DNA from 2 places in the Halomonas sp. Mc5H-6 genome. Region 1 is predicted to be linked to the other one. Evidence: predicted binding sites of a transcription regulator. Region 1 holds the regulator's gene; the other holds the start of a gene.
What was found. Region 1 encodes FliA, which starts transcription of late flagellar genes. Its sites were predicted from a motif close to CTAAAGTTNNNNNNNNNNCNGCCGATA; they were not measured.
Positions count from the first base shown of each region.

Region 2: the regulator FliA is predicted to act here: its motif matches at 7,348-7,374, upstream of NH395_RS18400 (flagellin).

Region 1 is NZ_JAMXSI010000014.1:29,700-41,728, forward strand. Features, by position in the region: gene uvrA (excinuclease ABC subunit UvrA) at 1-2,652, shown strand, start outside; gene NH395_RS15940 (Crp/Fnr family transcriptional regulator) at 2,803-3,546, shown strand; gene NH395_RS15945 (ribonucleoside-diphosphate reductase) at 3,628-4,410, opposite strand; gene NH395_RS15950 (adenosylcobalamin-dependent ribonucleoside-diphosphate reductase) at 4,469-6,580, opposite strand; gene NH395_RS15955 (hypothetical protein) at 6,775-7,350, shown strand; gene NH395_RS15960 (OmpA family protein) at 7,357-8,037, opposite strand; gene NH395_RS15965 (MotA/TolQ/ExbB proton channel family protein) at 8,043-8,861, opposite strand; gene NH395_RS15970 (RNA polymerase sigma factor FliA) at 8,957-9,658, opposite strand; gene NH395_RS15975 (flagellar protein FlhE) at 9,689-10,096, opposite strand; gene NH395_RS15980 (hypothetical protein) at 10,162-10,719, opposite strand; gene flhF (flagellar biosynthesis protein FlhF) at 10,716-12,029, opposite strand, start outside.
Region 2 is NZ_JAMXSI010000015.1:48,112-60,140, forward strand. Features, by position in the region: gene rpsT (30S ribosomal protein S20) at 1-53, opposite strand, end outside; gene NH395_RS16470 (amino acid ABC transporter ATP-binding protein) at 317-1,072, opposite strand; gene NH395_RS16475 (amino acid ABC transporter permease) at 1,069-1,737, opposite strand; gene NH395_RS16480 (amino acid ABC transporter substrate-binding protein) at 1,806-2,576, opposite strand; gene NH395_RS16485 (methyl-accepting chemotaxis protein) at 2,714-4,372, opposite strand; gene NH395_RS16490 (hypothetical protein) at 4,548-4,739, opposite strand; gene NH395_RS16495 (hypothetical protein) at 4,766-5,113, opposite strand; gene NH395_RS18400 (flagellin) at 5,216-7,273, opposite strand; gene fliD (flagellar filament capping protein FliD) at 7,519-8,919, opposite strand; gene fliD (flagellar filament capping protein FliD) at 9,130-10,482, opposite strand; gene NH395_RS16520 (UDP-glucose/GDP-mannose dehydrogenase family protein) at 10,687-12,003, opposite strand.

The DNA of each region.
Region 1 (12,029 bases):
CTGTCGATGATGGAGAAGCCCGATGTGGATCACATCGAGGGGCTCTCACCGGCCATTTCCATCGAGCAGAAGTCTACCTCGCACAACCCGCGCTCGACCGTGGGCACGATTACCGAGATTTACGACTACCTGCGCCTGCTGTTTGCCCGCGCGGGCACCCCACGCTGCCCCGAGCACGGTGAAGACCTGGAAGCCCAGACGATTTCGCAGATGGTCGATCAGGTCATGAACCTTGCCGAAGGCACCAAGCTGATGCTGCTGGCTCCGGTGGTCAAAGGCCGTAAAGGCGAGCATTTGCAGCTGCTGGCAGAGTTGCGCGCTCAGGGGTTTGTGCGTGCGCTGATCGACGGACAGGTGCTGGAGCTCGACGACATTGCCCCGCTGGACAAGCGCAAAAAGCACGATATCAGCGTGGTCGTCGATCGTTTCAAGGTGCGTGATGATCTCGCCCAACGCCTGGCCGAGTCCTTTGAAACCGCGCTGAACCTGGCCGACGGCACCGCCATGATCCACTTCATGGACGGTGGCCATGAGGATATCGCCTTCTCGTCGCGCTTTGCCTGTCCGGTCTGCGGCTATTCGCTGGCGGAGCTCGAGCCGCGCATGTTCTCGTTCAACAACCCGGCGGGTGCCTGCCCCACCTGCGACGGGCTGGGCGTCCAGCAGTATTTCGACCCGGCCAAGCTGATCAGCCACCCGGAGCTGTCGCTTGCCGAAGGCGTGATCAAGGGCTGGGACCGGCGCAATATCTACTATTTCACCCAGCTTCAGGCGTTGGCCAAACACTATCGTTTTGAACTGGAAACGCCCTGGAATGAGCTGGCTCGCCACGAGCAGGACATTATCCTCAACGGAAGCGGCGATGAAACCATCCCGTTTGTCTATGTGGGCGATCGCGGCCGCAAGGTGACCCGCGAACATACGTTCGAAGGCGTGCTGCCCAATATGCAGCGCCGCTACCGGGAAACCGAATCCAACATGGTCCGCGATGACCTGGCCAAGTATATCGCGGTACAGCCCTGCGCGACCTGTAGCGGCTCGCGGCTGCGCAAGGAATCGCGCCACGTCTACGTCGACGACCGCAACATTGCCGATATGGTGCATCTGCCCATTGGCGACGCATGGCGCTACTTTGCCGACTTGCGGCTGCCGGGACGCAAGGGCGAGATCGCCGACAAGATCGTCCATGAAATTCATGCGCGGCTGGAGTTTCTGGTCAACGTCGGGCTCGACTACCTCAACCTGGAACGCAGCGCCGACACCCTCTCCGGCGGCGAGGCCCAGCGCATTCGCCTGGCCAGCCAGATTGGCGCTGGCCTGGTCGGCGTCATGTACATTCTCGACGAACCTTCCATCGGGCTGCATCAGCGCGACAACGACCGGCTGCTGAAAACCCTGGAGCGGCTGCGCGACCTGGGCAACACCGTGATCGTGGTCGAGCACGATGAAGATGCCATTCGCGCCGCCGACCACGTGCTGGATATCGGGCCCGGGGCTGGCGTCCACGGCGGCGAAATTGTCGCCCAGGGCACCCCGCAAGACGTCATGGACAATCCCGAGTCGCTGACCGGCCAGTACCTTTCCGGCACGCGGGAAATCGCCGTGCCGCCCTACCGCATTCCCGGCAATCCGGAAAAGCAGCTCATCGTCCGCGGCGCCACCGGCAATAACCTTCAGGACGTGTCGCTCTCGCTGCCGCTGGGGCTGTTTGTCGCCATTACGGGTGTGTCCGGCTCGGGTAAATCGACGTTGATCAACGGCACCCTGATGCCCATCGCCGCCCGGGAGTTGAATCGCGCGACCTCGCTCACCCCCGCGCCTTATCAAAAAATCGAAGGGCTCGATCAGCTGGATAAAGTGATTGATATCGACCAAAGCCCGATTGGCCGCACACCGCGTTCCAACCCGGCCACCTATACCGGCATTTTCACGCCCATCCGCGAACTGTTCGCGGGCACCCAGGAAGCCCGCTCGCGGGGCTACAAGCCCGGCCGGTTCAGCTTCAACGTCAAGGGCGGGCGCTGCGAAGCCTGTCAGGGCGAGGGCATGATCAAGGTCGAGATGCACTTTCTGCCGGATATCTATGTGCCCTGCGACGTGTGCAAGGGCAAGCGCTATAACCGTGAAACCCTGGATATCCATTACAAGGGCAAGACCATCCACGAAGTGCTGGCCATGACGGTGGAAGATGCCCTGGAGTTCTTCAGCCCGGTACCGGCCATTGCCCGCCGCCTGCAAACCCTGCTCGACGTGGGCCTGTCCTATATTCGCCTGGGGCAAAGTGCCACCACGCTGTCGGGCGGCGAAGCCCAGCGGATCAAGCTCGCCCGGGAACTGGCCAAGCGCGATACCGGCAAGACGCTGTATATCCTGGATGAGCCAACCACCGGTTTGCACTTTGAAGATATTCGCCAGCTACTGACGGTGCTCCACCGCCTGCGCGATCACGGCAACACCATCGTGGTGATCGAGCACAACCTGGATGTGATCAAGACCGCTGACTGGATTATCGACCTGGGTCCCGAAGGCGGCTCCGGGGGCGGTCGGATCATCGCTGAAGGCACACCTGAGCAGGTCGCCAAACAGGCGACATCGCATACCGGACGCTTCCTGGCACCGTTACTGGCGCGGCAACAACGCGCGTCTGCCTGATGATCCATCATGGCGGGACTTGCGTGAGTCGCCGCCACGCTGCGAAACTCATGTAATACATGGCGTTAAGCATTTTTTATCGGCGTCGTTTATAGTAGCGATTGGTTGAGTCATTGATTTTAAGCGAACATCGTTCAGGGGTGGTTAATCGTGGGCCAGGAAAAAAGCTGCATCATTAAGCATTTCAGCCACTACTGCTCGCTTGATGAAGACGAAAGACAACTGCTCATCTCGCTGGAGGATAGCCCCACCGATATTAAAGCAGGCACACTACTCTGGGAGATAGGCGACCCGGCCAATGAGTTCTGTACGCTGAAAAGCGGCTGGGCTTACTCGTATCGCCACCTGGAAAACGGCGACCGCCAGATACTCGAAGTCTTTTTGCCCGGCGATATCATCGGCCTGCGTGAGTTTGCTTTTAACCAGCGTCTCGAGAACGTGCGCATGATCAACGATGGGGTTATCTGCCACTTCCCCCATCGCCGCATGCTCGAACTATTTCGCCAGTCGCTGCCGCTGACCTCGATCATGTTTGCCATCGGCAGCCGTCAGCAGGCGCTGCTCACCGAACGGCTAGTGAACATTGCCCGGCGCAGCGCCCGCCAGAAAATGGCCCATTTTCTTCATGAAATGTATTTACGTCTTCGTCAGACCAATGACGATATCAGCGGCCAGTTCCGCCTGCCGCTTTCCCAGGAGCAGTTGGCCGATATTCTGGGTCTAAGCCCGGTTCACGTCAGCCGGACATTCAGCGCGCTAAGCGAGGACGGCCTGGTTTTCCGCGACCGTCATAACGTCACCATTCCGGACCTGGACGCCCTCTCCGTGGAAGGCGAGTTTGACGACGCCTACCTGACCGATAACGTGCGGCCGCTGTTTGACGCTGCTGGCTAGCACGCCCCCCGCCAATACATCAATGGAAAAGGGCGCGAGCCGTATAAGCGCGCGCCCTTTTCCGTACGGCGATGACTTACATTAGCCGCACTTCGACCAGCCGCACCCTGCGTAGCAGGTGGGGCAGCCATCCATCATGATCAGCTCTCCGCGGCATTCAGGGCAGTGGCCGACGACCGCCGGGCCGTTGCTCGGGGCATTAGAGGTGGCGGCATCTTGCCCGATGGGCTCGACCGCGCCGTTTTCTGCCTCAGCGGGCATGTCGTCGGCGGGGGGCTGCCAGGCGTGGCCGTGCTGCATGCGATGCGCGTAGCGCTCCACCAGGCTTTCCACCGGCACCTGGTTGCCGTCCTGATCCAGAAAGCCGCGACGGTACAGAATCTGCTGGATCGACCAGGCAATGGCGGCCACTTCGGAATCATGGAACATGGGTTTGTTCCAGCGGTTCATGCCACAACGCACCAGGCCCTTGTCCCAGGCCACTTTGCGCAAGTCGGCCACTGCCTGGGTGACGTAACCGCCGCGGGCCGCCAGTGACAGGCTACGCATGGTCGCCGTAATCCACTGGTGTTCGCTGGAAAGCTGTCCGGAAGGGAAGAAAAACTCCACCGGGCGCTCGATGACCACGCGCTTGCCGCCGACCACGCCTTCCACCGGCATGAAGGACACCAGTAGATAAACCTTTTTGCGGCCTTCGGCGCCGACATAGGAAATCTTTTCCGAGACGGCTTCCAGTGTGCCTTCCGGACGCGACGGAATGCGCACCGTCAGCGGGTCTTCCTCGGGCAGGGTCGGGCTTGGCGCTTCAGGCGCCTGCTGCTTGATACGGTAACCGACGATTTTCGAGGTGATTTCAACAGTCATAACGTTCTCCACTTGGCAAAGGGTTGCAGGGTTGTGCGTGATGGGGCGTGGCCCGGCATCACCATTTGCCGTAGGTGCCTTCTTTCAGACCATCAAACAGGTTGGCGGCGTTGTGCTCTTCACCGTCGTAGATCACTTTTTCATCGCCGGTCAGTTCGAGGGTTTCACCGTTCTCCAGCTCAAACACATAGGTGGTGTTTTTCAGGTCGTCTTCGCGCACCAGAACGCCCTGGAAGGCTTCCGGATTGAAGCGGAAGGTCGTGCAGCCCTTGAGACGGCTTTCGTAGGCTTGCAAATAAAGGTCCTGGAACTTCTCGAACGCAAACTCGGTAGGCACATTGACCGTCTTGGAAATCGCCGAGTCGATCCATTGCTGGGCCGCCGCCTGAACCGCCACGTGCTGCTCGGGCGTCACCGCATCGGCGGTGATGAAGTAGTCAGGCAGGTCGCTGTCCACCGCATCAGCGGCAATAAAGTGGCGATAGGCTGCCAGTTCGAAGGACACGACCTCGACCTGCTCCTTGGTCTTCTTGCCCGACTGGATGATATTGCGGAAATAACGGTGCGAGAACGACGGCTCGATGCCGTTGGACGCGTTGTTGCCCATGGACAGCGAAATCGTGCCGGTCGGCGCGATGGAACTGTGGTGGGTAAAGCGTGCGCCGTGTTCGGCAAGTTGCGCCACGAGCTCGGGTTCAAGCTCGGCCACCTTGTTCATGTACTGGCTGTAACGGGCATGAAGAATACGCCCGGGCACCTTGTCGCCCACCTCATAGCCGTCCTTGGCCAGCTGGGGACGCTCGCGCATCATCTTCGGCGTGATCACGTGCTCTTCGGCGAGCACCGGGGCCATGCCTTTTTCCTGGGACAGCTCCAACGCCTGCTTCCAGCCTTCAATGGCCAGGTGACGGCTGACTTCTTCGGTAAAGGCCAGCGACGCCTGGGAGCCGTAAGGAATCTTGAGCATGGTCAGCGTCGAGCCCAGGCCCAGAAACCCCATGCCATGGCGGCGCTTGGCTTCGATTTCGCGCTGCTGCTGGGGCAGCGGCAAGCCGGCAATCTCGACCACGTTATCCAGCATGCGGGTGAAGATCGCCACTACTTTACGGTAGCGGTCCCAGTCAAAGCGCGGCTGGTCGCTGAACGGCTCAATGACGAACTGGGTCAGGTTGACCGAGCCCAGCAGGCAAGCGCCTTCCGGCGGCAGCGGCTGCTCACCGCAGGGATTGGTGGCGCGGATATCTTCGCAGAACCAGTTGTTGTTCATGCGGTTCACCTGATCAATCAAAATGAACCCGGGCTCGGCGTAATCGTAGGTCGAGGCCATGATGGTGTCCCACAGCTCCCGCGCCTTGATCACCTCGACAATCCGGCAGGCCACGCGGCCTTCATCGTCGACCGTATAGCCTTCCTCGACCACCGGCCAGTCGCGATAGATGATGTCCTCGTCGCTGACGTCGTCTTTCTCGCCGGGGTGGAGCGGGAAAGCCAGCGGCCAGTCGGCGTTATGCTTGACGGCCTCCATGAACTCGTCGGTAATCAGCAGGCTAAGGTTGAACTGACGCAGGCGCCCGGCTTCGCGCTTGGCCTGGATAAACTCACGCACGTCCGGATGGCCGACATCGAAGGTGCCCATCTGCGCGCCGCGACGGCCACCGGCAGAGGCCACGGTGAAACACATCTTGTCGTAGATATCCATGAACGCCAGCGGGCCATTGGTGCCTGCGCCCGCGCCGAACACAAAGGCCCCTTTATGGCGCAACGTGGAAAAGTCGTAGCCGATACCGGCGCCGGACTTGAGGGTCATTCCGGCGTCTACCACGGAGTCCAGGATATCGCGCATCGAATCGCGAATGGTGCGCGACACCGTGCAGTTAATCAGGCTCACCGCGGGCTTATAGGCGTCAGCCCCTGCGTTGGAGAGAATCCGCCCGGCAGGCACCGCGCCATTTTCCAACGCCCAGCGGAACTTCGGCAGCCACTCTTGCGCCTTGTCACCTTCTACATCCGCCAAGGCTTTCGCCACCCGCTCGAAGGTCGCGCCCAGGTCCTGATCCACCGGCTGGCTATGGCGATCCTTAAGACGATATTTGGCATCCCAAATTTCCCGCGACGGTTCCTGAAGCGGGACATCGTTAGAGGTGTTCATAGCCTGGGTAGCAGTACTCATGTCGCGAAACTCCTTAGCGGCGTTGAAAATAGCGCTTGGTCAAAGCGATTATACGAGGCAACCGGGTGAAGTATAGTCTTGACTTTGCACTATATCGGCTGCTTTTTCATATTTTTTCTACCATATATAGAAAAATCAGCGCCTTAGTCTTTTGTCACCGTGCATCAGACGATAGGCTAAGGGTTTTCCAGATGATGGGCCTGTTCATGCCGTTGATATCGCGTTTTCATTCCGCACTTGCTTACCCTGCGCTTGGCGCTGCGTTGGTGTTATCGCTGCCATCGGCGCATGCCGTGTCGTTTAACGTCGAAGACGACCAAACCCACGACCATTGGCAGTCGATGGCATTGACCCTCGGTAACGAGCGTCATTTTCGTGCCGTGGAAGCGCACAGCTACTCGGATGCCACCTTGAGCGTCAATGCCACCCAGGGCGTGTGCGACTTACCCTGGCTGGAGATGCGTGTCGAACTGGAAGCCGCTCAGGGCGAAAGCCGAGCGGTTAATCAGGTGCCTGCGCGGCTACGCGTCGATGAACGCGAGCGCATTCACAGCGTCGCCGAATTTATCACCGAGCGGGGCAATAACGGCTTTTATGCCCACTTTTATCTCAACGATATCGATCAATTGATCGCCGACATGAGCGTCGGCGAGCAGGTCTTTCTGGGCTTTGACCAGGGGGATGAAGACCCCTGGTACATGATATTCAGCCTGGAGGGCGCGGGAGAGGCGCTGGCAAGGATGCAGCGCCTATGCCGGGATGCGTTTTAGCGGGGGTTAATCCTGGGTTGGCGGCTGCCTGAGCACCAGCTCGACGCGACGGTTGGCCGCCCGCCCCTGCGCCGTGGCATTACTGGCTATGGGCTGGGTATCGGCATAGCCAACGGCGCGCATGCGATCAACCTCGAGCCCCTGGCTATCCAGATGGCGGACCACGGCGATCGCCCGTGCCGACGATAGCTCCCAGTTGGAAGGAAAGCGAGAGGTCGAGATGGGCACATTATCGGTATGGCCTTCGACGGACACCTGCCCATCAAAGGCGCTGAGCACTTCGACAAGACTGTCGACGAGGTCACGGCCCTGCCCGGTGAGTTGCGCCCGGCCGCTGTCGAACAACAGGTTGTCGTTGATGCGCAGCGTCACCCCTTCCTGCCCCTGGGAGACGTCCACTCCCGGAATGCTGATACCGTCAAAGCGCGGCTGCAGGCCGCTGTGACGGGGCTCGATACCGGTCGCCAGTGATGCCAGAGGCAGGTCGGCGATCGCGCCGGGGGACGCTTCATCGACGCTGGCTTGCGAGCCAGCGTCGTTACCGCCGGGTGGCGCCAGCGAGAGCAGCAAGACAAACAAGGTCAGCAACAGCGTCAATACATCCAGATAGCTGGTCATCCAGCCATCGTCGCCACTGTCCTTGGGCAGTGGCGCTTCCAATGTATGGCGGGTATCCCGGTCTAGCATCCCGACTACCCCTTGGCGGGGGCGCTATTCGAGGCGCGCGGCTTTTTGACCTCCGGCTCGCGGATTTCGTCGTGGTAGTTGGCGACGAAGGAGTTGAGCGTTTCTTCTATAAAGGAAGGTAGCCGCCGCTTGGTAATCAGGGAGATCCCCTCCAGCACCATGTTCATGGTGATCAAGCGCTCCTCGGTGCGCCGCTCGAGCTTCACCGCAATAGGCTTGAACACCAGATTGGCCAGCAGGATACCGTAGAAGGTGGTCAGCAAGGCCACCGCCATGCGCGGGCCGATCACATCGAGATTGCCAGAGTCCATGACTTCCAGCATGTTGACCAGCCCCACCAGGGTGCCAATCATGCCGAAAGCGGGCGCATAAGTGGCCATGGTGCGGAATATCTGGGCTTCCGCATGCTCACGCGCCTTCAGCCGCGCAATACGCCAGCGCAACATATCGAAGATTTCGTCTTCTTTGGTGTTGGCGATCACCAGTTGAATGCCGGTCCGCAAAAACGGATTACGGGTGTTTTCGAGCTCTCGTTCAACAGCGCGGACATCGCCCTTGAACCACAGCCGGGACATGGCCACCAACTCGTTGATATCATCACGCACGTAGGTGTTTTCGCGCCGGAAGACCAGCCCGACCAGACGCACCACCCGCAGCACTTCCTTGAGGGGATAGCTGATAAAGGTAGCGGCAAGTGTGCCCGTGACCACGATGGCGAGCCCGGGCAGGTTGAGGAAGCTATCCGGCGATTCGGCGGTGAAAAACAGGACGCTTACCAGCAACAGGATGCTGGCGAAAATACCGATCAGCGTCGATGGGTTCATGTCGTGCTCCTTAAAGCAATATAACGGGGCTTATCAGCACCGAGCGCTAAAACGTCAGCCAATCGCCGTTGCCCTGGCAGTGACGTCAAAAGACCCTAAACCGAGTCGTTTAACTTGGCGCGCAGACGGCTGACTGCCTGACTATGCAACTGGGAAACGCGTGACTCCGTGACGCCGAGAACAGCGCCCACTTCTTTCAGGTTGAGCTCTTCCTGGTAATACAGCGCCATGAGCAACTTTTCACGCTCGGGCAGGGCCTCAATGGCCGCCACCAGGGTTTCCCGCTGCTGGGCATCGAGCAAGTGGTCAAACGGCGAACTCACGGTTTCGCGATTATGCGGTTCGCTGCCATCCGCCACCAGCTCTTCAAAGGGCAGCAACTGCCCGCTATTGGTATCGTGCAATAGCTGCTGATAGTCGCCCAGCGGCATCTCCATGGCGTCAGCGATTTCCGTTTCTTCGGGGGGACGCCCAAGCGACTGCTCCAAACGCCTGACGGTTTCATCAACGGCCCGCGCCGAACGACGGACGCTGCGAGGCAGCCAATCACGGGTACGCAATTCGTCCACCATCGCCCCGCGTATGCGCTGACTGGCAAACGTCGCAAAGGTGGCCCCCTGAGTGGCATCGAAACGTCCCAGAGCTTCCAGTAGCCCCATCATGCCTGCCTGGATTAAGTCATCCAGCTCTATGCTGGCCGGCAACCTGACCTGAAGCGTCAAGGCCTGACGTCTCACCAGTGGCATATACTCCGTCATCAGCTCACTTTGTTTGATCCTGCCTTGTGCTGTGTACATCCTATTGCCTCGCGGCTAAACCACCTGTGCTCACTGGTAATTCACTATCATCTGCAACCCTTTAACGCTAACGGGACGCTGCCCTGGGTTTAGCGCAAATTGAAAATGCAGGGGCGTTGTCGCACTTATGCCTGATAAAGCACGGGTCTCCCCACGCATGCCCGATAATGACACACAGCGCTCGGGGTGGCATAACCATGCCTGTAGCGCTGCCCCGGGCGCGTGTTGGTACTGCCACTGGACTCGCTCGATGACCGCCGCTGGCGTGGTAGCGCCCGCTGGAGGACGAACCGGTTCACTGCGACTGGCGCGGTCGCTCATGGTCACCATGAGCCCCGGCACATGTGTCACCCAGCTGCTGGACGCTCCCTGAGCAAACGAACCGAGTCCCAAGGCTAGTACCAAAATGCTAATCGCATGACGCCAATAGCCTAGCATGCATCGTTCCTTCTCATGAGCGGATTAACCCCGATTATTAGACGCTTTACCGGCGTTAGCTGCCATTAGCGGGCCAGCAATAGCAATTCAGTGTCAAGATAGTGGCCGGCCGCTTGCTGCAGGTTGGCCAATAGGCCTTGCCTGGGCAGGTGAGGCTCGTGCAGTGCCAACAAGCGTTGCGGGCCGTTATGCTGCCGCAGCTGTTTCAATAGCTGGTACATACGCCCAAATGCATCGGCATCGCTGCTGACCCACAACGCCCAGCGACGATGTTGCTGACTGAGCGTCGCCAGTTCTGGCTCATCCGGCATCACGATCCGAATATCCCAGTCGGCCGGATCCCCGGCCCAGGCTCGCCCTAGCGCGGCCCACTGGCCCAGGCGCGCGCTGACCTTGCGCACCTCTACCGGCCCATCACCTGATAGCCCGGTGACCATTAACGGCGTTTTAGGCTTAGGCGGTGTGACAGGCGGCTCCATGGCCGCCGCGCTGGGCACCACGGGTGAGCGGTAGGCCATCGGCCCGGATGATTCCGTTGCCTCGGGAGGCGCTTCATCGCCCCGCTGCTGACGCTGCAGATCCGCCCACTTGCGCAGCCCAGAAGCTTGGTCTTGTGCGCTCATGCTAGGCCCTCACGATTAACACCGCCCAGTTGGCGGATCGCATCACGGGCCATAAAGGCGTATACCAGCGCATCCAGCAATGCCGTATCCCGCCGACGGCGACGGCTGCTTAGCAGGTTCAGCACATCACCGTGCAATGCACCGGCGGCCTCGTCCTCGGCGCAATCAAGGTGCCCGGCAATGGCGGCAATGCCACTGGCCATCAACAGGCGCACTTCAGGGCTTACGTCGCCACTATCGGCGTCTTTGAGCTGCTGCCAGGCACGCCGTGTCAGCGCCGCAAGGCTTTCACTCTGCAGTTGGGTCACCAGCAGGCTCAGCACCTCATTGCCCAATCGCGCGGGGGTGAGCCAGTAACGGCGGGTGACCACTTTGGCGCTTTCGGGGTCACGGACTTCGCCATACCACGCCAGCAGCGCCCGCCCCTCTTTGTCGGTAACTTCGGCATAGGCCGTCCACAGCGCCATCGGCTGGCCACGGAAGCGCACATTGACGCGGTGATTGAGCGTACTCTCGGCAAACAGCTGGCGCAGCGCATAGCGTTCACCGTGCAAGTTTACCCTGAGTGCCGGGGGTGCCAAGCTGACCCAGGTCAGGTATTGGCGCTCTAACCAGGTCAACGCCTCGCTATCGGGTAATGACGGCAGCAGGTGCACGGCGACGCCATCGCGCTCGCTAAAGGTGGTCATGCGCGGTTGCCAGCCAGCGGGCTGGCGGTGCTGAAGCCAGGGTAGCGCCATCCAGGCGCCCTCGGCATCCAGTCCTATATCCGGCATCGCCCAATCGCAGCCGCGTTCATTGCGGCGGGGCGACCAGGCCATGCCCAGCATGTGTTGGGGCGGTGGGTACCCTTCCAGAAGCTCGTCCAGACGCTGATCCTGCAACACGCTGGGCAGGTTAGCGATATCCCAGACGCCTTCGAGACGCTCAAAGCCCACCATGCGCTCGCGCAGACGCGCAAACAGCGACGACAGACGGCGCCCCTGGCCCAGCACATCCCGTGACCAGCGGGGCATGCTGAGCGGTGCGGCGGATGGAGATCCACTGCCTGACCCGGCCGCGTCGGTATTCAGCGCCTGATCGACCAGGGTAGCCGGGTCCGCCACCGCCATATCTTCGGGGACCTGCTGACCATAGGAACCAAACAGCACGCGCATGCCATGGCGCATGACAATATCCAGGATAGGGGCCAAACGTCCCGCTTCGTCCTGCTTGGTGATGATGCAGTCATCCAGTTCAGCACCTGCCGCACGGGCAGCCTGGCGATAGCGCATCACCACTTCTTCCAACGTTTCCGGTTGGCTGGCGGC
Region 2 (12,029 bases), on a different contig from region 1:
CGACGGTTCTCGGCCTGGCGGGCGCGCTTGCGAGCTTGCTTGCTGTTCGCCACTGGTATCTCCTTGGAGAATAAGGTTGCCGCTAAAGGGCAACGGATTAACTATGTGTTCGTCGCGAGCCGACACGGCCGATGCGACGCTTCCGTAACAACCAATTGTTTTGGCGGCTAATTTTGTGCAATAAGCCGACCAAAATAGTGTAGCGAGCAGTTCAATTCAGCTGCCCGCTCACGGGTCTTGTCTGAGAGGATGGCATAGTCTATCACGCAGAATGCGGGCTTGCTAGCAGTAGTCACTCGACACGATGGCGAAAGCCTTACGGCGCGGCCTGTCCCATGGGCGCCAAAATCTTGCGCAGAAAGTGACGCGTCCGTTCATCCCTTGGCGCGGTAAAAAGCTCCTCGGGCGGGGCCTGCTCGACAATGCCGCCTTCGTCCATGAAAACAACCCGGTCGGCCACTTCCCGGGCGAACTGCATCTCGTGGGTGACCACGATCATCGTCTGGCGCTCAACCGCCAGTTGCTTCATCAGGCTCAATACTTCCTCGACCCACTGAGGATCAAGCGACGACGTGGGCTCATCGAACAGAATCACGTCAGCGTTAGCCGCCATGGCTCGGCCAATGCCTACGCGCTGCTGCTGGCCGCCTGACAAAGACGCGGGGTAAGCATCTGCCTTATCGGCCAGGCCGATACGCTCCAGTATCTCTCTGGCTCGCGCGTGCGCCTTGGCTTTCGGCAGCTTGTCCACCACGATCATCCCCTCACTGATATTATCCAGCGCGGTCTTATTGGCGAAAAGGCCGTAGTTCTGGAAGACAAAGGCCGTGCGCCGACGCAGCGCCAGAATATCGGCCCGGCTGGCGCGTTGGGTATCAACCTTTAAATCGCCCACCTGTAAACGCCCGGCATCCGGCTTTTCCAGGAAGTTAATACAGCGCAGCAACGTTGACTTGCCCGTTCCGGAAGGGCCGATAATCACGATAATCTCGCCCTGCGCGAGGCTCAAATCAATGTCCTGAAACACGGTATGTGTTGCAAAACGCTTGGTAATACCTTGCAGAGAAATCATCGTTGGTAGGCCTTATTCAGGTAGCTTTCTAACCGGCGTTGCCCCCAGGACAGTATTTCCACGATGACCCAGTAGATCACCGCGACCAGTAAAAATGCCTCTAAGTAGAGAAAGCTGCCCGACGCTTCTTTTTGCGTGGCACCCATCAATTCCGTCACCCCCAGCGTAAAGGCCAGCGAGGTCGCCTTGATCATGTCGATGAAGTAATTCATCAACGTCGGCGTTGCCACGAGGGTTGCCTGGGGCAGAATAATGCGGCGCATCAGCTGTGGCTGGGTCATGCCGATGGAAAGCGCGGCTTCGGTCTGGCTACGGTCAATGCCCACAATTGCCGCGCGAATGGACTCGGCCATATAGGCAGAAAAATGCAGTGTCAGCCCCAACACAGCGGCAGTCACGCCGGTAATAGCGATCAACGAACTAAACAGCTGCGGTAAGCCATAGTAGAAAAGAAACAGTTGAACCAGCAGCGGTGTACCGCGGAAAAATGAGATAAACAGCAACGAAAGCCCATTTAAAAACGGCACCTTCGACACGCGAACCACCGCCAGCAGGCACGCCAGTACCAGCGCAAACAGCATGGCAATCGTCGCCATTTGAAGCGTGAGTGGCAAATAGCGCAGCAGAACCGGCAGCAGCCCCCACATATATTCAAGGTTGAGCATAGCAGCATCGCTTATAAGCAAACGGCCGTGGCAATGCCACGGCCGCGTTACACGGAGTAGACCAGCCGTTACGGCTGAGTGATATCAGTATCAAACCACTTTTCCGATATCTTGCGCAGCTCACCGCTCTCGCGTAGCTCTGCCAGGGCATCGCCAACCCGGTCGCGTTGCGCACGGCCCGCTTCGTCATCACGAAACGGCAACGCATTCTGGATGGTCGAGAAAGGCTGGCCCGCCAGCTCTAAAGGCAGGCCTTTCTCCTTGATGACCTGGGTCGCACTCACGCGATCCATCACAAATGCCTCTACCCGCCCCAAGGCCACATCCTGTTCAATGTTGGACTCATAGGTGCGAATATCGATTTCATCGGCATTGGGCTGCTCACGCAGCAACTGCTCGTAGTTAGATCCCAGGTTCACCGCCACGCTTTTGCCGGATAAATCTTCGACACCTTCAATAGTGTCATTTCCAGCCTTTACCACCACCTGTGCACCGTCATAAACATAGGGTTCCGTGAATACATACTTGGCTTCACGCTCTGGGGTAATGGTGATCTGGTTGGCGATCGTATCGATACGCCCCGACTCCAGCATCCCCGCCAGGCCCGAGAAGCTCGCCGTCACGAACTCGATATCATCACCGGTAATCTCGCCAACGGCGTTCATGACATCCACCTCAAAGCCCTTGAGCTCATCCTGCTCTACAAAGGTAAAGGGAAAATAGCCGCCCGACATGCCGACGCGGAGCGTATCAGCTTGGGCCGTGGCGGCAAATACGCCACTGGCAATGCTCAATGAGAGTGCGGTAAGGGTAATCGTCAGTTTGCGTGTCAGTCGCATGGTGGTGATTCCTGTTGGATAGCTAAAAGCAATAGTGCCATTTTACCCCTCCATCAACTGCTAATAAAAGAATATAAAAGCTGCTTTTTATTCCCCATTGATCTTTTTGATAGCTGAAGGCGTTTTCGGCGGTTCATCTAAAACGCTTCCCACTCAGGTTCGTTTCTTTTCGTGTTGCGTTGGTGCGCCTGTTGAGTGGCAGGCTTGGGTAACGACGGCGACGCGCTGCCTGAGGCATCGCCACTAAGCTTGAAGGCATCCACCAGGCGGGTGAGCCGGTTGGCTTCCTGCTGAAGCGACGCCGCCGAGCTGCTGGTTTGCGACACCAACGTGACGTTCTGCTGCGTGGCGGAATCCATTTGCGTCAGCGCCGTACCCACCTGCTGAATACCGGATTCCTGTTCGCGCACGGCCAGCGAAATCTCGTTCATCAGCCCCGATACCTGGCGGATAGCCTCCACCGTATCCTGAATCCCCTCGCCGCTCCGTACCGCTTGCTCGGCGCCGCTGGCGATACGCTGGCTGATATCCGTGATCATCTCGCGAATCTTGTTGGAGGAATCCGCGCTGCGGCTGGCGAGATTGCGCACTTCGCTGGCCACCACCGCAAACCCACGGCCATGCTCACCCGCACGCGCCGCCTCGACCGAGGCATTGAGCGCCAGAATATTGGTCTGGAAAGCAATCGAATCGATGACTTCCACAATCTCGCCCACCTTGCGGGAACTGGCTTCAAGCTCGCGCATCAATTCAACCGAGTGCTGAACCTCTTTGACGCCTTTCTCGGCTTTTTCAGCCGCCTGGCTGGAAATGGTATCGGCATTACTGGCCGACTCGCTGTTCTGGCGCACGATAGAGGACATCTCTTCCATGCTAGACGCCGTTTCCTGGAGGGCGGATGCCTGCTGCTCGGTTCTGGACGCGAGGTCCTCGCTGCCGGAGGCAATCTCGTTCGATGCCACATTGACATTCCGGGCACCATCGCGCACCGCCTGGAAGCTGACATCCATGCGCGCAATAAAGCCATCGAATTCGCGGGCCAATTCGCCAATTTCGTCGCGCCGCTGGCTATCAATACGTGCCGTAAGGTCCCCCTCGCCTTCAGTAATATCGCGAATCCGCCCGCTGACCTGGCGAAGCGCCCGGGACATCAGGTTCGGCCCCATCAAGGCAATCACCAGTGTGGCCAATAACACCAATGCCGTGAAACCCATCACCCAGCGTTGCTGAACGGCGACTGCCGCCAGTGTTTCTTGTTCCAGCGCCAGGCCACGCGCATCAGCGCTTTCACCGGCAATGTTGTAAAGCTCACGCAAAGAGTTAAAAGCCGCTAACGAGTCTCCCTCCAACTGCGCCTCGGCGGCATCAAGCTCGCCGTCTGCATGCAGGTCGAAAACACGCTGGGACGCCGCCTCCCATGCCGTGAAACGATCCTCGAACGGCTCAAGCCCTTCGCTTACCTGCGGATATGCCTCTAGCAACGTGAGGAAGTCATGCATTCGGTCGTACGCCTGCTCGGCATTTTCGCGGTAATCGTCGTACTGAGCGCTTGCCCCCTCACTGCCCGGCGCTTCACGCAGTACTTCAAGTTCGGCCACCCGTGCCTGGTAGAGGTCGCGGTCCGCATTGAGCACCGCTGAAACGGCCGGGTTAAAGGAGCCACTGAACGCCGTCATGCGTTCACGCATCGACTGGACAAGCAGACTATCGACCACCACGACGCCCAGCAGCGACAGGGCCACCAGGATAAACGCCAGGGTGTATTTCACATTGATCTTATGGAGTTTTTCCAGCATTGCATCAGCCTTTGAGTTGTCATCTTTATTATGGTGATAGCCAACCCTGGCAGAATGTAGCTGTGTCCTGTCTTTCTACTATCGGCTTCGACGCGGTGGGCTTGAGTAGATGGCGTAGAGAAATATTGCATTCAATAAACGTTGTATCCACCTGGGGAAAAGCGCGGCGGCTTTATCAACCTAACATCGCCTGGGTATGCTCGCGTTGTTGCTTCACAGCACTGTCGACAATATCCAGCAGGGCTTGGAAGTCTTCGGGGGATGTTCGGTCCAGGCCGTGGGTTTCGGCACGTTCAATTGTCGCTTGGGTATCGCGAATTAACGATTCGAGTTCCTTCGCGACGCGTTCGTGCTCATCCGGGCTCATGGTTGACTCACTTTTCAGCCACCGTATTAGTGGCCTTGCTGAAGGCGTTGCACGCGGTCGTATAAAGCCTTGGCACTTTGTACCGCAACGGTCTCGTGTTTATCTAGCGCCAGCAAGATATCTTGACGATCGTCCCGGGTCACAGCTTGCAACTCATTTTGGTAGCGGCTTAACAGGTGCTGAAGATTCATTCGGATCATCGTCAACTCCAGCTCGAACTCTATTTTGAGGTTTTCGTTCCGTTTTTTCTCAACAGGTGACTGGCTTGCCGTGATCATAGCTTCCACAGTGTTGTTAATTTGCCCTTCCAAAGCGTTGAGCCTGGGAATTAAATCGTACATCACCTCATGGGCAGAAATGCTTTTATGACTCATTGGGTAAGTTTTACCTCTATACGCTTTATGGCTCATCTTATAGAAAAAACGGGGCCTTGCGGCCCCGTTATGTTCACAGCTATTAACCGCTTAGCTAACCGATTAACCCAGCAGAGAAAGAACGTTCTGCGGGATCTGATTGGCCTGTGCCAGTACCGAGGTACCCGCCTGCTGAAGGATCTGGCTGCGAGTCATGTTAGCCACTTCTACGGCATAGTCGGCATCTTCGATACGCGAACGGGCAGCAGAGAGGTTAGTCTCGGTAGTGCTCAGGTTTTCGATCGCTGATTCCATACGGTTCTGGATCGCACCAAGGTCGGAACGCAAACTGTCAACAGTTGAAAGCGCGTCGTCCACATCACCCAGAGACGAACGCTCAGCTTCTGTTGTCGCCTGAGTAGTAAAGTCACCCTCTGCATCTTTATAGATACGCTGTCCAGAATCGTTAGTCACGTTACCGTTTTCCTGGGCAAAGTAGCTGACGTCAGTTGTAGTCTGGTCAGTAAAGCTACCATCATCAGCACTAAGGCGAACGGTAGCATCCGCAGCACCGAGAGCACTCCCCTCGCCATTACCATCATCCGTAAAGGTACCGAACTCAATAGCAGTCACAGCATTACTTGCGACAGTGAAATCGATTGTTTGTGTATCGGTATTGCCAGCGCTATCTTCAATATTCAGCGTGAGGGTATAGTCGTTATCTGCAGCAGCCTTAAGAACGTCATTGACGCCAGACTCGGAAATAGTCAGACCGGTTGCTGCCACTTCACGGCCGTTACCAGAGTAGGTATCACCTGTTGTAGCTGTGCCAGAAGTATTAGCAGCATCAGTGAAAGTGATAGAACCACTGAAGGCAGAAACAGTGTCTGCTACATCTGCTGCCGTAGCTTGGGTAAGAGCCCCACCATTATCATCAGTAGTAAAATTACCGTCTGAATCAATGTAAAGAGCATTCGCACCATCTGTTACAGCACCTGCATCATCAACTGTAATACTTGTAGTTGTGCCATTAAGAGTGACATCAGCAGTGACAGTATTACCGGCAGTTGCAGTAAGACTAGTTGCTGTATCGGCAGAAGTAACTGCAGCACCTCCCTGATCTGTCAAATCAGTGATAGTCGCACCCGTGGTGTAAGTTGCACCACCGTCGATAGCGATACTGTCACCGCTACGTGCTGCCAGTGAGTCTGACAAGTTATCAATAGTTGCAGCAGGGGGGTTGCCAGAGCCATTCTCTGTCAAGTTTCCTGTGGAATCCAGGTACAAAGCATTGCCGCTTGCAGTAGCAGTTATATTACCATCACTTGCAATAGTAATGTCTGTACTTTCACCGCCAATGGATACCGTGGCAGTTTTAGTTTCACCAAGAGCTGGCTCCATAGCTGATTTTATAGTGTCAGCAGGAGTTTCAGCGTAGGTCTGACCAAACTGGTAAGATCCATCATCTTGTTTGGTATAAGTCGTACCTTCAATGGCGATAGAGTCACCAGAAGCCGCCTTACCAAGCACCTCAAGAGTTGATGCGGAATTATTATCGGTGGACAACACGTACTCATTGGTGGTGCCAACTTGAGTTGCTCCCGCCAAGGTTAAATCATCCTTGATAGCAGCCTCGTTATCAATCTCACCGGCACCGGTAACGTTAAAGCCTTCCATGCCCAGCGTTTTAACATTTATTTCTTTCAGGTCGATGGTAATCGCCTCGCCGTCGTTGGCGCCAACCTGAATTTTCATGCCTTCATCAGACTGCAGCACTTTGGTGCCGTTAAAGCTGGTTTCACCAGAAATACGATCAATCTCACCAAGACGCTGATTAATCTCATTCTGGATGGACTCTAAGTCATTAGAAGAGTTGGTGCCGTTTTCAGCCTGAACCGCCAACTCACGAATACGCTGTAGGTTGTCGTTAACTTGGTTGAGTGCACCTTCAGCAGTTTGCGCAACGGAAATACCGTCATTGGCGTTACGCTGCGCCTGGGCTAGACCTGTAATCTGGCTGCTCATACGGTTAGCGATGGCCTGACCAGCTGCATCATCCTTAGCGCTGTTGATACGCAGGCCAGAACTCAAACGCTCCATGGAGGTTTGCAGATCATTCTGAGATTTGTTCAGGTTCTGCTGGCCGATCATCGATGTGATGTTGGTATTGATCACTGACATGGTGTGATTCTCCTTGCTTGGACACTGGCCTAGAAGGCCCGCTTTTCGGCCACTGTGTGTGCCGTTATTTTAATTAACGGCGCGGCGGGGAGAACCTTTAGGGTTAATGCCAAAAAAATAACAAAATACGCCAGAAAAATGTTAACAAACGTAAACACGGTACTTACTGCCATTTTGAGACGCAAACAGGGCCTTTCGGCCCTGTTGATAAAACTCACGCGGTTGCTGGCTAGCTAGCGAACGGGTTACTTGCGGCCCAACTGATGATCCAGCGCATCAAACTGCTGGGTCAAGTATTCGCTGGTACTGTTCATCTGGGCGATCATGGCATCCAGTTGGCCGAACTGAGCGCGATAACGACTAATAGTCCGCTCGATAGTGCTTTCCATACGCTCATAGCGGTCTTTCAAGCTGTCGATGCGATTTTCCGCGCCGCTGATGGCATTGCCCAGGGTACCGTTTTTGCTCATTAGCTGCTCAAGCGTGGTGCTTAGGCTGCTGGCCAACCCTTGAGAGGCATCATTGCCTTCCACGCCTGTAAAGAAGTCACTGAGAGCATCCGGGCTGTTTTTGGCTAAATCGCTGACAGCGTCGTCATCCATTTCCAGCGTGCCGTCGCGCTGCAGGGTAATACCCAGTAGACTCAACGAGGCTAGCTCACCACCCGCCACGCCACTGGTCAGCACGCTGCGCAGGCGGTTTTCAATGGTGCGCACGGTGCTGTCGCCGACCAGCTCGCCTGCCGTATCCGTACCGGCATCATAGTTGGTTGCGGTGCCTATGGTGCTTTTGACGTCATTGAAGGCTTTAACGAATGCGCCGATGGCCTCGCGCACTTTGAGCGTGTTGCGCTCCACGCTGACGGTACTGCTGGCAGTTTCGCCCGCCCCCAGGTTTAGCTCGCCCAGGTTCAGCGTCACACCTTGAATGGCATCGTCAATACTGTTGCTGGCGCTGGTAATCGCAATGCCGTTAACCGTCAGAGCGGCATCCTGGCCGCTTTGTGCGGTGTCGCTCGTGAAGGGGGGCGTGGTAACGTCTGTGCCATCCGCATTCACAAAACTAAAGCCGGTTACCGAGGCATCCAAGCCCGTCTCGCTGGAGCTAAGGGCAAGGCGGTAGCCTTCCCCATCAAAAATCACGCTAGCGCTGACAACTGCATCTTTGCGAGCATTAATGGCATCACGAATATCTTCCAGGCTGCTGTCCGCGGCTATGTCGATATTAACGCTAGCTGTGTCTGGACCTGCAAAAACCAGCCGCAGTTGGGTGGCGCCACCCATATCGAGAGGAGTGTCGCTATCGGTTACCCGCTGAGAAGCTAACGTGCCACTGGTAGCCAGCGCAGTGACTTCGACGCGGTAGCTACCGGGCAAGGCATCCGCGCTGGTGGTCGCGGAGATTTCATCGCCACGCACATTGGCGGAAAGACTTTGGTAGAGCTTGGGATCATTCAGAGCATCAACCGCATCCTGGAATTTATCCATGGATGACTGGATTTTGCCGTAGGCGGAAATCTTGGCTTCCTGTTGTTCCTGCTGACGGGTGATTGGCGCGAGCTTGCCGCGTTCGGCATCGTTCAACTGATCCAACAAGCCGTTGAGGTCAAGGCCTGAGCCAATACCTAGAGAGGTAATCGTTGCCATACTGGGAGTCCTCAGTAAAAGGCTAAACCTATCCACTGCACTGCGGGCCACTCACGCCACGTCAACGCAAATTTAATAAAAATATTATCGGTCAAAGTGAGCGCAACTTTAGCGCTTTTTTATTGCTTTAGATATTGATGGCGACCTCAGGATGCAAAAAAGCCTGCGCAAGGCAGACTTTTAAACGTAACTCGCTGTATTGACTGCGTGTTAGCGACCTAACTGAGCATCCAGTGAATCAAACTGCTGAGTTAAGTAGTTACTGGTCTGGTTCATCTCGGCGATCATGCCGTCCAACTCGCCAAATTGAGTGCGGTAGCGGTCGATGGTCTGGCCGATGGACTGCTCCATGCTGGTGTAGCGGTCGCCGAGTGATTCGATCCGGCTTTCACTGCCGCTGATTGCGCCGCTTACGGTCCCATTTGAGCTCAGCATCTGCTCCACAGCGGTATTCACTTGACCTGCCAGGCCAGTGTTATCGCCACTGCCCGCGAAGAATTCAGATAGAGCCTGCTGGTCGTTGGCGACGACGTCATTTAGCTGGTCGTTATCCAGCGAGAGCGTGCCGTCAACCTCAAGCGAAATGCCTACTTGGCTGAGCATCGAGAAGCCATCGCCCTCTTGCGCGACACCGCCGCTAAGTACGCTGCGCATACGGGATTCAACGGTGCGAACCGTGCTGTCGCCATTGAGTGGCCCGGCCTCGCCGGTCTCCTGGTTGAAGTTGGTCAGCTCGCCTGTTGACTCTTTCAGCGCGTTATACGAATCGACAAACGATGTGATTGCTTCGCGCACGGCAAGAGTGTCCTGCTCTACCGCAACGGTGCTATCGCCCTCGCTTTGCAGGTTCAGCGTAACGCCTTGAATCGCACCCTCGACCTGATTGGTCGGGCTGGTGATATCGATGCCGTTGACGTTTAAAGCAGCGTCGGTGCCATCCTGCAATGTATTTGCTGTATCAGCAGCGAACGGGGCGGCATCGCTAAACGAGAAGTTACTGATAGATGCATCCGCACCGGTTTCTCGTGAGCTTAGTGCCAACCGATCTTGGGTGCCATCGTTGATGATAGTGGCATTGACCCCCGCGTTTTCATCCGCATTGATGGCATCGCGGATATCTTCCATCGAACTGTCGGCGGCGATGGCAACCGTCGTTTCACTGCCGTCGCCAAAGGCGAACGTAATGTCCTGGGCGGCCGTGGTGAGTGCCGCTTCCGCGTCGTCTACACCCTCGGAGGCCAACGTACCCCGCGTGGCCAAGGTATCCACGGTAATGTTGTAACTGCCGGGCATGGCAGTTTCATCGGCGGCAGCGCCCACTGATTCTCCACTCACATTGGTCGACAGGCTCTCGAAGAGGGAACCGTCAGCAAGTGCACTCGCCGAGTCCTGGAACTCGGAAAGCGCACTCTCCAACTGCCCATAGGCCGATATTTTGGTATTTTCGGTTTCTACTTGTTGCTCAATCGGGACAAGCTTTTCACGTTCAGCGTCTTCAAGCTGATCAAGCAAGCCGTTCAGGTCCAACCCTGACCCTATACCGAGAGAAGAAATAGCACCCATACGCTAACCGCCTTTTTTGAAACGAGTGGAGCAACCGCCTTCATTAGCGCCCATCCACAAACCTTGCTGGGCTGACGTGTTGCCAACGTCAAATATGTTTATTTCATTGCTGATTACTTATTGACTCGGCTTATAAAGTACAACCTTGAACATTCTAGCTAATTTTTAAGTACCAAAATGTAACCAAGCGTATGCGAGTGCACGCTAGCGACCTACCCCCAAGTATGTAAGTCCCGCTTCCTGGGCGGCGCTTGGAGTAAACAGGTTGCGTCCATCCACCACCAGCTTGTCGTTTAACTGGCCGGCCAGCCATTCCAGATCGACGCTGCGAAACGCCTTCCATTCGGTGCAGATCACCAGGGCATCCGCGCCTTTCACTGCCTGGATGCGGTCGCCGGCGAGCAGCAAGTCGTCGCGCTCGCCATAAATCCGGCGACATTCAGCCATGGCTTCAGGGTCGAAGGCCTGCACCTTGGCGCCTGCCTGCCAGAGCGCTTCCATCAGCGTGCGACTGGGCGCTTCACGCATATCGTCGGTATTGGGTTTGAAAGCAAGCCCCCACACGGCGATGGTTTTACCCGCCACATTACCCAGTGATGTTTGCAGTTTGGTGAACAGCGTCTGTTTTTGCTGCAGGTTGACCGTTTCCACCGCACTGAGCAGCGCAGGCGTATAGCCCAACTGGCGGGCGATGCGTTCGAGGGCCTGCACATCCTTGGGAAAGCATGAGCCACCATAACCGCAGCCAGGGTAAATAAAGTGATAGCCAATTCGCGGGTCGCTGCCGATGCCCCGGCGCACGTCTTCAATATCCACGTCGAGACGTTCGGCAAGGTTGGCCATCTCATTCATGAAGCTGATCTTGGTGGCCAGCATGGCGTTGGCGGCGTATTTGGTGAGCTCTGCCGCGCGCACGCTCATGAACATCAATTTTTCGTGGTTACGGTTATAGGGGGCGTAGCATTCGTGCATGCGCTCTTTTACCCGCTCACTTTCAGTCCCGACGATAATTCGTGCGCCGCGGGTAAAGTCCTCAATTGCGGCGCCTTCTTTCATGAATTCAGGGTTGGAACACACATCAAACGGGACATCGACGCCACGGGCAGCGAGGGTTTCGCTGATCGCTGCATGCACCTTCTCAGCAGTACCTACCGGCACGGTGGATTTGTCGATCACCAGCTTGTAATTGTTCATGTGCTGACCGATGGTACGCGCGACATCCAGTACGTAGCGGAGATCAGCGCTACCGTCTTCATCCGGCGGGGTGCCCACGGCGATAAACACCAGCTCACCATCGCGCACGGCTTGCTCGGCGTCGGTGGTAAAGCTGAGCCGCCCGGCGTCGACATTGTGCGCCACGATATTGCTGAGGCCCGGCTCGAAGATGGGCACTTCACCGGCATTCAACTGGGCGATCCGCTCGGCGTTAACGTCCATGCAGGTGACCTGATGGCCGACATCGGCCAGGCAGGCGCCTGCGACTAATCCTACGTAACCGGTTCCAAAAACACTGATATGCATGCCGCGTTAACTCACTCATCAATACG